DNA from 2 places in the Lysinibacillus sp. KU-BSD001 genome. Region 2 is predicted to be linked to the other one. Evidence: riboswitches for the same ligand, from Rfam matches in the RefSeq annotation. Region 2 holds a riboswitch; the other holds the start of a gene.
What was found. A riboswitch is a leader RNA that binds a small molecule or an ion and turns the genes downstream of it on or off. The one in region 2 is predicted to bind FMN.

Region 1: it holds a riboswitch for FMN, as region 2 does, so the genes downstream of both, AAGS61_RS02300 (ECF transporter S component) here and ribE (riboflavin synthase) in region 2, are expected to answer to the same signal.

What each region holds. Positions count from the first base shown of each region.
Region 1 is NZ_JBDQZI010000001.1:440,250-447,017, reverse strand. Features, by position in the region: gene glnA (type I glutamate--ammonia ligase) at 1-873, opposite strand, end outside; gene AAGS61_RS02310 (MerR family transcriptional regulator) at 904-1,299, opposite strand; gene kynB (arylformamidase) at 1,518-2,135, opposite strand; gene AAGS61_RS02300 (ECF transporter S component) at 2,276-2,851, opposite strand; FMN riboswitch at 3,066-3,239, opposite strand; gene AAGS61_RS02295 (hypothetical protein) at 3,319-4,515, opposite strand; gene AAGS61_RS02290 (RNA polymerase sigma factor SigX) at 4,512-5,063, opposite strand; gene AAGS61_RS02285 (ATP-binding protein) at 5,187-6,768, opposite strand, start outside.
Region 2 is NZ_JBDQZI010000002.1:288,401-295,168, forward strand. Features, by position in the region: gene AAGS61_RS04620 (sigma-70 family RNA polymerase sigma factor) at 1-373, shown strand, start outside; gene AAGS61_RS04625 (hypothetical protein) at 363-1,202, shown strand; gene AAGS61_RS04630 (Cj0069 family protein) at 1,354-2,400, shown strand; FMN riboswitch at 2,564-2,692, shown strand; FMN riboswitch at 2,789-2,919, shown strand; gene ribE (riboflavin synthase) at 3,084-3,719, shown strand; gene AAGS61_RS04640 (bifunctional 3,4-dihydroxy-2-butanone-4-phosphate synthase/GTP cyclohydrolase II) at 3,732-4,922, shown strand; gene ribH (6,7-dimethyl-8-ribityllumazine synthase) at 4,935-5,405, shown strand; gene AAGS61_RS04650 (2-isopropylmalate synthase) at 5,874-6,768, opposite strand, start outside.

The sequences.
Region 1 (6,768 bases), on a different contig from region 2:
CTGTACGTGCTTTAGTACACCTGCTAAGAACTGACGCGCCGTCTTCGATAATTGTAACTCCGCCCCTTCATCCCAAAATGCATTTTTCTCCCCTTGGAACAACGATAAGTTAAAGTGCATACCTGAACCATTTACCCCAAATAACGGTTTTGGCATAAATGTTGCATGTAAACCATGTTTACGGGCTACTGTTTTTACGACAAGCTTAAACGTTTGAATATTATCACATGCCTCTATCGCATTGGCATATTTAAAATCAATTTCGTGCTGACCAGGCGCTACTTCATGGTGAGAAGCTTCCACTTCAAAACCCATTTCTTCCAGTTCTAATACGATATCGCGACGGCAGTTTTCCCCAAGGTCCGTTGGCGCTAAATCGAAATATCCGCCATCATCATTTAAATCTAGTGTCGGATTCCCTTTTTCATCTAACTTGAATAAGAAAAATTCTGGCTCTGGTCCTAAGTTAAATCCTGTAAAACCTAACTCTTCCATTTGTTTTAACATACGCTTTAAGTTTGAACGCGGATCTCCTTCAAAAGGCGTGCCATCCGGACGAGCAATATCACAAATGAATCGAGCTACCTTCCCCTTTTCTGCTGTCCATGGGAAAATCATGAATGTACCTAAATCGGGACGAAGGTACATATCCGATTCTTCAATACGTACAAAACCTTCGATGGAAGAACCATCAAACATCATTTTATTGTCTAACGCTTTATCTAATTGACTTACTGGGATTTCGACATTTTTAATCGTCCCTAAAATATCCGTAAATTGTAGACGAATAAACTTTACATTTTTGTCCTTCACAATTTCTTTAATCTTCTCTTTTGTATACTTACTCGTTGAATTCGTAACTGTATTAAACATACTCATTCACTCTCCTATTTTACTTTTTTATTATTCATTTTTAAGATGGAAGAAACGCGATAGGTCGCCTTGACGTAGCGAAGACTTTTGCATACGTTGTGCTTGCAACATTTCTTCTCGTAAAATGGCACGAAGCTCTGCATCCGAAATCGAAGTTACGTCACTTTTTCTAACATCTTTCACATCTCGCAGATCAAATACTTTTTTGACCCCCGCCATATTAATTCCCTGGTCAAGCAATTCTCGAATTTCCAATAATGCATCGATATCATCCAACGAAAACATACGTCGATTCCCTTCAGACCTTGCCGGGTTTATTAACTCATGTTCTTCATAATAGCGGATTTGTCTTGCGGTTAGCTCCGTTAATTGCATGACCATGCTTATAGGGAGTAACGGCATCGCCCTTCGAAACTCTCGACTCATCATCATCCCCTCCCTTTTCTAACTTCACTTTACATTATGTTATGTATTTTATCAATATTATGTTATAAAAGTTAACATATTAAGTTTCGATTAATTTTATCGCAAGTTCAGATGAAAATACAACTTGCGGCAAAATAGCGTAAACCCATTTTCAAGACGACTTAATTCCCCACAAAAAATACAGCTCAAGTAATCAACTTAAGCTGTAGGCTTCTTCATTATTTCATTTTTCGTACAACAGCACGTATAGGCGATGCATCTCCTCCTTGAATCGCAAGCGGTAAAGCGATAAACTCATACATGCCCGCATCAACATCTTTTAAAAATAAATTTTCAATAATATAAATACCCATTTGCCTACACGTATGATGTGCAATTAAGCTCACATCGTCTAATGCATCAACCGACGGTGCATCAGTCCCCACAACACGCACACCTTGATTCGCAAGAAAACGAATCACCTCTGGAGCAATCGTTGTAAAATCTGCATCAAAATGGCATAAATCCTGTACAACTTTCGTTTTAAAAAATAGACGCTCCACGTTATGTAACTCGAGATTCTCCACATGTGCTAGCTGAATGCACTTTACTCCTACAACATCCACTATTTTCACAGCACCTATAAACAACTCTAGCGGTAACGCATCAATCGCCTTCCCAAAATCATCATAATGGTACGGCGCATCTATATGTGTCCCCGCGTGTAAGCTCATCGTAATTTGCCCCACATTCGCCCCGTCCTCCGTCAACGTCGCATCCTGTTTATATGAAAATGGCGTATCCCCGGGCCAAATGGGCATATTTTTATGTAACGGCATCGTAATATCAATCCACATATTCATTACTCCTTTTATCATTCATCGTTCCATACCAACGATACAATAGAACTACATAGCATGGAAGGAATTTATCCCGTGTTAAAATTCCCAACGATTTAAACATAAAAAACGCAGCCACGAACGTGACTGCGTCTACTTTATGATAAATATTGTAAGCGTTGTTTAGAGATCCACGTCTTCATCGTACGGAATAATACCGTAATAATGACAATTAATAACACACCTTTAACTAAATTAAACGGTAAAATCCCTTTCACAATTGTTTCATATGATTCTAAATGGAAGTTTAAGAAGTATGCATACATCGGTAAGAACGCTACATAATTGAGCAACGCCATCCCTAACGACATGGAAATAGTACCGGCGATTAAACCTACCATTAAACCTTTTGATGTCGTGAATTTTTTATAAATATAGTAAACAGGTAAAATGAATAACACACCCGTCGCAAAGTTTGCCATATGTCCAACCGGCACGCCTGTTGGTGCTCCCGAGAAAATCCAGTCTAAAATATTTTTCACTAACTCTACTAAAATACCCGCAACAGGCCCCATCGTAATGACCGCGATTAATGCTGGTACATCACTGAAGTCAATTTGTAAAAAGGCTGGGAACCATGGTAGAGGAAAGTTAAATAACATTAATACGAAAGAAATGCTACTTAACATGGCAATGGTTACGAACGAGCGTAACTTTTTGTTTTGTTTTGTCATAGAAATCTTCTCCTTTGCTGATTCCATCTCGCAAGAAGAAAGGTATTTCGGTCGTCTTCATGAAAAAATCCCTTACGTAACATAAACGTAAGGGAGAATAAGGCACACTGAAACAGGTGTTATTTCATCATTTTTTGCACTACAAACAAAGCTAGTTCCCATAGCTTTTTTTGGTATGCAAAAATAGACGATATTTTTCAAATAACGACCGTACCTTCACCTTCTCCCATCCAGACTATACTGTCGGCTTTGGAATTTCACCAAATCCTGCACACTAAAAAGTGGCTCGCGGGCTGAAGAAGCACTGCTGCAATATCCTCCAAAATGGTCAGAAATCGCGGCTTCTATTACCGCCGGTCGGGAATTACACCCTGCCCCGAAGATGAATCAATTATGAAATTGTCTTACACCTATCATTATAGGTTATATTCTAAATTTGTAAAGTACTTTCCTTCGTTTTTCTCCGACTATCTTTGTAGGAATTCTATTGATAACTGATTTGCACCTACTGGCATTGGTAACACTTGCGTAAAATTGAATTCTTGCCACTCCGCCTGTATAACATTCTCAAAACGCACTTGCTTATCGAAGCTCGATGCCGTTAATAACATAGCCTCTACCATATACATTGCCTGCTGCGGATCAAATGCTTCTAAATCTAACGGTTGCGTAAATGTAACCGTCACAATATCCTCTTCCGTTACGGTATAATCCACACCTGGTAAAATGGCCGATTGATAAATATCATTATTCTCCGTTTTCATAAACTGCAATGCTTCTGTTGCCGTATCAAATGTTTGACGGAAATTGGGCGATAAGTAAATGCCACCTGATTGTTCATCGATAAAATAACTATAGCGCTTCTTCTCCGTTAATAGTAATGGTTCACTCGGCTCTCCTACTTCACTAAACGTCATTGCAGAGCCTTCCTCATTTACGATTTCCACCGTGTCATAACTTTTCCCAAATGTATCGACAAGCATCCCGATATACATAGACATCGTACCAGAAGCGGTATCATAGTCATGGTTTTGTGGTAATGTATGCACAACCGTTAACCCTTGCTCTTCCACAATCCCCTTCACCGGATGATAGTCACGAAAGCCCGCCGCTTGTTCGTCAATTAGCGCTGCATACTTCTGATACATTTCTACCTGTGACGGTGAATCTGTGCCGAAATCTTCTATTAGTTGCTCATTTGGAATAATGATTGTCACAGGTACACTCTCTGCATCATCACCCGCTAAACCGATATAAAAAGCTTTACTACTTTCTAACTGTTCGGGATAAACAGCTGTACGCATATCTTCAAGCACAAAATTTCGTATCATCATCGGGCTTCCGCTCGTCATTTCTCCTTCAGCTTCTTTTGTTGCCATATCTGCATTCTCCATTGAAGTAGAGGCCACGTCATCTTGCGACTTATTACCAGATATATAGTACATACCGCCAAATGCAAATAACAATAAAGCAGCTGTTAATCCATATATACTAAACAAGCTTCGTTTTTTCTTTATGACTTTTTGTACGGGTACTTCTTCTTCAAAAGCCCCTGCTTCTTTTAATTTTGCGAAGACGTCTTCTTTCGAACGATTATCTTGAATTTTTGGTGCTTGCGATAATAACTTTTCGATTTCTTGCTCGCCCCATTTTTCATCCTTCATATCGAATTCGCCTCCTTTTCTTGTTGAATCATTTTTTCGCGCAGCGTTTTAATGGCCCGATGCTGTGTTGTTTTTACCTTTCCTTCCGTCCACCCTAAAATACCAGCTGTTTCAGCGATGGAAAGCTCTTGAAAATACCTCATGACAATTACCATTTTTTGATCACCCGTGCATAGTTCTAATACCTCAAGTAAACGATTCATCTCATCATCTAACTCAACAAATTGCTCGGGCGATTTGACCGGAGAAATCAGCTGTTCTTGTTCCCAATCAAATGCATCAAATGTATGGCGATCCCGTACATTAGCATTCCTAAAATAATCAATCGCAACATTTTTAGCAATCGAAAATAGCCATGTCTTTTCAGAACTTTTGCCTTCAAAACGCTCATATGCTTTTAGTACACGCACATATACTTCATGCGATAAATCTTCTGCTACTGTCCTATTTTTGACTAAGTAGATTAAAAACTGAAAGACATCTTGGTGATAGTTATCATACAATCGATGGAAAATGGATTCCTTCATCCATTCCACCCCCGTTCTTATAGAATTAGTCGTATGTACATCATGAAAGTTTCAAACGGCTCGTCATCCAAACACCTAATCTCTTGCAAGTAAAAAGGGGGTGTTCTGAAAGCTCTTACTTTCTGGACACCCCCTTTTACTATATTACATCGGTAAATAAAACGTAAATACTGTCCCTTGCTTTTCGACACTTTCTACTTTTATATTTCCTCCGTGTGCTTCTACAATATTTCGGGTAATGGCAAGCCCAAGACCTGTACCACCTTTTGAGCGAGTACGCGCCTTATCTGCTTTATAGAAACGTTCAAATACATAAGGAAGATCGTCTTTTGGTATACCTATTCCTGTATCACTTACCGAAATTTTCGCGTACGATAATTCATTTGTGAGTGCTACGGTTACCGTTCCATCTGCTGGTGTATGACGAATCGCATTATCAATTAAATTCGTTAATACTTGCTCAATGCGATCTTCATCTAATGAAATGAGCACATCCTCTGGTAGCTCTGAAGCAAACTGTAAATGAATGTGTTTTTCTTTGGCGACTTGCATAAACTTTTGCGTCATGCGTTCCAGTACTACTACGATTGGTACTTGCTCTTTATATAAGCGCAAATGTCCCGATTCCATACGAGCAAGGTCAAGTAAATCGGTGACCAGACGCCCCATCCGCTGCGATTCATCATAAATCACGCGAATCATTTCATTGCGCTCTTCTTCCGACTGCACAACGTCATCTAAAATGGCTTCAGAGTAGCCTTGGAGCATCGCAATTGGTGTGCGCAGTTCATGCGATACATTGGCGATAAAGTCTGAACGCAACTTTTCTAAGCGATGCTGGTCTGTTTTATCTCGTATCACTGCCACCGCACCCCGAATAGACTCACCGCTATATAAAGGGGAAATCGTAATGCTATAGTAAGAGCCAGCAATATCGAGATCTTCCTCAATCTTATCCTCTAAATCAAGCACATGATCCAACATATGATAAATTTCAGCTGGCATCGGTCGTGCACTTTGGCTCCCTTTACTAATAAACCACTTTTGTAGTAGCTTTTCTGCGGGTGGGTTACTAACTAAAATGGTACGATCCCGATTAAATGTAATGACAGCATCCGTCATCGATGTCAAAATGCTCGATAATTGCTCTTTTTCTTGGTTAATCACTTCTAAATGATGCTTTAACTGACGGCCCATTTGATTAAACGCGACAGCAAGTTGACCGATTTCATCACCACTTTGTTTCGTTGGCACTTGCGAATCAAATCGCCCTTTCGATAATTGAAACGCATGCTCTCGCATTTGGCGAAGTGGGTACGTAATACGGCTTGATAAGAAAAAGGCAAAAAAGGTTGTTAATAAAAAAGCAATGAATGCTGCAATAAAGACTAGCTTTGTTGTTTGCTGACTCGTTTCATGCATCGCTGCAGGATTTTGATAAATAAAGACGGCCCCGTGCAACTCATCTTCTGATTTTAACGGAAAGCCAAGCACAACATACGACTCCATTTTCTCTTCTTCTGTTTGTGATGGCAAAATGATTTCCTTTAAAATCGGGTCATCTGTTTCATAAATGTGTTGAAACGCTTCATTTTCTAAAATCGCGTGCTGAATTTTTTCTTGATTAATTCCTTCTTGAATGGCAGACTCAATTTTACCAGGAGGGTTCACAATTAATGCATTTGTATGATAATCGAGTATATCTTTAATAATTTGCGTTGGTGAT
Region 2 (6,768 bases):
CCTTCATCGTTTTGAAGGGCGCTCCTCCATTAAAACGTATCTATATCGTATTGCAGTAAATGAGTGTCAAAATTATTTAAAAAGCTGGCATTACAGAAAACTAGAAATGACCGAAAAAATTAAAACGTGGAAAAAGCGAGATGGTCTTGAAGCGGACTACATACAAAAAGAACAAAATCAAACGATTGGGGAATTAGTCAATAAGCTGCCTGTCAAATACCGAGAAGTCATATGGCTCTATTATTATATTGAATTAACAATTCCCGAGATTGCGGATGTGTTAAAATGTTCCGCGAATACCGTGAAAACACGTTTAGCAAGGGGTCGGAAATTAGCCAAAATAACGATAGAGGAGGGTCACTATGAATATTAAAAAGGAACTTGAGAAATCTATTCCTACGTCCTTACATTTAACAGAGCAGGAAAAAGCAAAGATTCGGTACCGTGTACGTTCATCTCATCCCCCTACCTTTCAAGCAAAACCTGTAATGGTATCGATTTTAGCCGTTATGCTAATCGTCATTTTATTATTACCGACTTTACAATCCGTGGAACAGAGTGCTTCTAATAGTGAATCATCTATTACTGATGAACAAGTAATAGAAAATAATTCGAATGAACTAACAATGAATCATTCACCACTTTCTCTGACGGATGAACAAAAACGACAATATCATGCACAATATGTAAAAATTGTAGAACAAGCGATGGAAAAGAAAGTGGGAATATCTATAGCTGTATCCCCAATAGATGAGTTTAAAGAAGAATATTGGGTTGAACCGAAAGAATTTGAACAGCGGATTCAATCGATGGTCGATGAACATTTAGCAACAGAACGTGAAAAAATCCGTGCTATGTCTACAACCCCTGAACAAGCAGTCATGAATGGAGATGGGAATGCAACAAAACTCACATACATTTACTTTTCAGATATTTTAAGGAAGATTGAAGTAACAGGTCACTTCGAAACACAATATAGCGCCTATCATGACCGCCAATTGTTTATAGTAGCAGACGATATTTCAACACAATTGGCAAATTCTTCTGGTACATGGGAGCAAACATCCTATCAAGCTTCTTTAATAGATGGCGGTCGAACGTATCGTATTCGGATTGAGGGAATTTTCGATTTAAATAATATAACATATGAAAAAGCCTTTACAATCGAATTTAGATGTGATGAATTTGGCAAAATTTATTAAAGTACCCGTATGCAGCACGCCTTCTCAAAATGAATGGGCGTGTTATTTTGATAACGAAAAAAATCAACAAAACGTTTACATTTTATACCTTTTAAATTAAAATTTTCGATTTATAATAGAGATGTAATCTAATTCGAAAGGAGCATTTGTAATGAAGACTAAAGTAGTGTTTTTCGAAGTTCCTGGTGGTACAGACAAGTGGTTAAATGGGTATCGGAAAGATACGATGCCTATGGTGGATGCGCTGAAAAAGCGTGGACAAGAAGCAGAAGTCATTTTCTTTACTATTGAAAAACGTGATGAAATTTTTGACTATGTGAAAGAAAATGCCATCGCCTATGTTTCGCGCATTAACCCTGGCAATTTAAAGCATGAAGCGGAATATTTTGATATGTTACGCGAGTTATGTGCGCTTGGTGTGATCGGTATGCCGCATCCTGATGCGATGATTGGCTATGGTGCAAAAGATGCATTAGTGAAACTGCGTCATACTTCCCTTGTGCCTGAAGATACATACGCTTACTACACGACGGAAGAATTCAAGTCGACATTCCCAAAAAGTTTACTTGGTGGCGAGCGTGTATTAAAGCAAAATCGTGGCTCAACAGGCGAAGGCATTTGGCGTGTACAACTTGTGGATGCGTTAGCTGAAGATGCAACAGAAGTACCACTTGATGCCAACATTAAGTGTACAGAAGCAAAAGACAATCATGTTGAATATCACACACTCGGTGCCTTTATGGATTTCTGTGAGCAATATATTATTGGCGCAAACGGAATGCTTGTCGATATGCCGTTCTTACCACGCATTAAAGAAGGGGAAATTCGTTTATTAATGCTACGTGACACACCTGTCAATGTCGTTCATAAAAAACCTGCCGAAGATGCAGATGCCTTTAGTGCCACGTTATTCTCAGGTGCACAATATCGCTACGATGCTCCCGAAGATTGGGCTACACTAGTACATGCATTTTTAGCACAATTACCTGACATTACGTCTTTACTTGGTGGATATGACTTACCACTTATTTGGACAGCCGATTTCATTTTAGATACAGATGAACACGGGAATGACACGTATATTTTGGGTGAAATGAACTGCTCCTGTGTCGGCTTCACTTCCCAACTCGAACTTGCTGAAAGTGTGGCTGAAGAAATTATCGCTTGCATTGGTATAGAAGTGGAAACAGCTGTTTAACCGGTACTCTTATACAGTTAGTCCCTTCGGTGATGAAGGGACTTTTTTATTTACGCGGTTTTCGGTGAGTTTTACGCGGGTTCGAACTAGTTTTACGCGACTTCCTCATTTTAATTTATAGCTTTCTCCGAATATAATGCTATAATATAGGACAATGATAAATAAAGTCCTTCGGGGTCGGGTGTAATTCCCAATCGGCGGTGATAGATTTTTCTTAAGCCCGCGAGCGTAACAGCAGGATTTGGTGCGAATCCAAAGCCGACAGTAATAGTCTGGATGAGAGAAGGAAGCGATTTTCTCAAAAAACACATGTTTTTTGAGGTTTCTTTCGTGTACTCAAAAATGACCCCCAAGTGAATTTCACTTGGGCTTTTTTTATCGAAAAAAATATTTCCTTCGGGGTCGGGTGTAATTCCCAATCGGCGGTGATAGATATTTTTCTTAAGCCCGCGAGCGTAACAGCAGGATTTGGTGCGAATCCAAAGCCGACAGTAATAGTCTGGATGAGAGAAGGAGCGAAAAATCAGTCTTTTTAAAGGCTTATTTCGTGATGCCTTTTTCATCAACCCCTACTTTCGTTAGGGGTTTTTATTTTTGATGGAGGTGAGTCACATGCAATGGAGAAAAGCTTTACATTCCCCTTTTGCACCAATATCTGTGCGTAAAAGAGGTGATGACAGCTAATGTTTACAGGAATTATTGAAGATTTAGGAAAAGTAACAGCCCTCAAATCAGGAAAAGATCATATGGAGCTGACGATTTCCTCTAAAAAAATAGTCGAGGATATACATCTAGGTGATAGTATCGCCGTCAATGGGGTGTGCTTAACGGTGACGACCTTTACGACTGATACGTTTACAGTCGATGTGATGCCTGAGACGGTCAAAGCATCGAGCATTCAATCTTTAACAAGAGGAAGCCTGGTGAATTTAGAGCGTGCGATGGCTGCGAACGGACGCTTTGGTGGACATTTCGTTTCCGGTCACGTAGACGGAATCGGCACCATTTTAAAAAAGCGCCCCGTTGCGAATGCCGTCTATATTGATATCGCGATTTCACCTGAGCTAGCGAATGCGTCCTTACCAAAAGGATCGATTGCGATTGATGGCACGAGCTTAACGATTTTTGAATTAACGAATAAAACAGTAACCGTTTCTTTAATTCCACATACGTACAAAGAAACATTACTTGGCATAAAAAAAGAAGGCGACATCGTCAATATTGAAACGGATTTACTCGGTAAATACGTACTGAATCATTTCAAACAGCAAGAGAAGTCTGGTATTTCACGAGACTTTTTATTACAACATGGGTTTTAGGGGGGATTTTGAATGTTTCATACAATTGACGAAGCATTAGAAGATTTAAAGGCTGGAAAGGTCATTATTGTGGTCGATGATGAAGACCGCGAAAACGAAGGCGATTTCGTCGTGTTAGCAGAGCATGCTACACCGGAGAATATTAACTTTATGGCGGTGCATGGACGCGGGCTCATTTGTACGCCGCTCTCCCCTGCCCTAGCTGAGCGATTAGCCCTCCATCCGATGGTGAGCTACAACACAGATAATCATCAAACAGCGTTTACCGTCAGTATTGATTATAAAACGACGGATACAGGCATTAGTGCATTTGAACGCTCTGAAACGATTTTGCGGCTACTAGATCCTGCTACTGTCGCAACCGATTTCCGTCGTCCGGGGCACGTGTTCCCGTTAGTCGCAAAAGAAAAAGGCGTATTGGTGCGCAATGGACATACCGAAGCAGCCGTCGATTTAGCGGTGCTTTGCGGCTCGCAGCCAGCTGGCGTCATTTGTGAGATTATGAATGAAAACGGTGATATGGCGCGTGTCCCAGAGCTAATCGAAATCGCGAAAAAGCATGACTTAAAACTAATTACGATTGCAGATTTAGTGCGCTATCGTTATGAAAAAGAGCAGCTCATTACACGAGAAGCGAGCATCCACTTACCGAGTGATTTCGGTACGTTCCGCATGAATGGGTATTCGAATTTACTCGATGATAAAGAACATTTAGCCCTTTACACAGGCGATCTGACAAAGGAAGTAGTACCACTTGTCCGCATTCATTCGGCTTGTGTAACAGGTGATATTTTCCATTCTAAACGTTGTGATTGCGGGCCGCAGCTGCATCAGGCACTGGACATGATTCAACAGGAAGGTGCTGGTGCCGTTCTTTATATGGCGCAAGAAGGACGCGGGATTGGGCTATTAAATAAATTAAAAGCATACGAATTGCAAGAACAAGGCTACGATACAGTAGAAGCGAATGAACAATTAGGCTTTGCGGCTGAAATGCGTGATTACGGGCTTTGTGCACAAATGCTACGCGACCTTGGCATTATGAAGGTGCGCCTACTGACAAATAATCCAGCAAAAATTGCGGGCTTAGCACAATATGGCATCGAAGTGGTAGAACGTGTACCTTTAACGATTGATGCCGTACCAGAAAATGAGTTTTACCTCGAAATCAAAAAACAAAAAATGAATCATATTTTTGCATAGGAGATGGGACAAATGGGACAAATTTTTGAAGCACAATTAATCGGAACAGAATTAAAGGTTGGCATTGTCGTTGGCCGATTCAATGAATTTATTACAGCAAAATTATTAGACGGTGCGATGGACGGGTTAAAACGTCACGGTGTCGCAGAAGAAAACATTGATATCGCCTGGGTACCCGGTGCATTCGAAGTACCGCTGATTGCTAAGAAAATGGCCGAAGCAAACAAATACGATGCGATTATCGGCTTAGGAACAGTGATCCGCGGCTCTACAACGCATTACGACTACGTATGTAATGAAGCCGCAAAAGGCATCGCAAGTGTTGGATTATCTACAGGCGTACCGATTATCTTCGGCATCGTAACAACAGAAACAATTGAACAAGCGATTGAACGCGCTGGCACAAAAGTCGGCAACAAAGGCTACGACTCAGCCGTATCCGCCATTGAAATGGCAAACTTAAGTAAGCTCATCGTAGGCTAAGGAAATCTCCCCTATCCAATTATGGATAGGGGAATTTCGATTTATAGACAAACTTTAGTAGTTAATAGACATTCTGAGCTCGTTTATAGACAAACTGCTGTCGTTAATAGACAAACCCTGGTAGTTAATAGACATTCTACATTTAACGATTAATTCATCAGCTCCCCTAAAAAAAGCAATGAAATATACCCGCCAAGAACAACAAAACCTATAACCAACCATATAATGAGCAGCAAACATATGCTAAAAAATATTCTTTCAAACCATTTTGTATAAATAAAGCTCATCCACTATCCCACCCTTTGCGAATTTATTATAAAACGAGCAATCATACAGAAATGTTTCATCTACATGCTTAAGGAATTTCCACTTCCGGCTCTATATGTATGCCGTATCTTTTTCCATTATGCCATTCCCTTTTCATACATAAAAATCCCCTCTGCTATGCTTGAACAGAGGGGATCATTGCTATACCGTTGCGACCTTATCTTTTGACTGCGGGCTTAATTGTGCGGCGATTACACTATTAATCGCATTAATATAGGCAAGTGCAGAAGCTTTTAAAATATCTGTATCTGCTGCCTTCGCGATATACTTTTCGCCTTCATGCTCGACAATAATTTTCACTTTTCCGATTGCTTCTTTTCCGCGCGAAACAGAGTTAATATTGTATTCCACTAGTTTCACTTCAATGTCCGTAATCGTGGCAATCGCTGAGTATAATGCATCCACCGGACCCGAACCAACAGCACTTGCTTTATACACGTCATTTCCTTTTCGCACTTTCACACTTGCAGAAGGGAACGTTGCGTTAGAAATGATTTGTAAATCTTCAATATCATAAAATTGATCCGCGTAACTTTCTTTATACGGATTGTTTGTATGTGTTTTTTCGTAATAGCTTTCTACAATCACATATAAATCGTGATTGTATACTTCCTTTTTCGAGTCGGCTAATTTTAGGAAGTCTTCAAAAATGCCTTCAAATTCTTCTTCCGTAAAGTTATTGAAGCCTAAATTCTCTAATGAATTTTTCACCGCATGACGACCAGAGCGTGCTGTTAATACAAGCTCCATATCCTCTAACCCGACATCTTCTGGACGCACGATTTCATATGCATCACGCGATTTTAGTAAACCATCTTGGTGAATACCAGAAGAGTGTGCAAAGGCGTTGTCGCCCGTAATCGCTTTATTCACTTGCACATCAAGTCCCATAAAACTGGACACTAAACGAGATGTGTTCATAATTTCCTTCGTATTAATGTTCGTAAATACATCGTACACATCGCCGCGTGTCTGAATAGCCATCACGACTTCTTCTAGTGCTGCGTTTCCTGCACGTTCTCCGATACCGTTAATC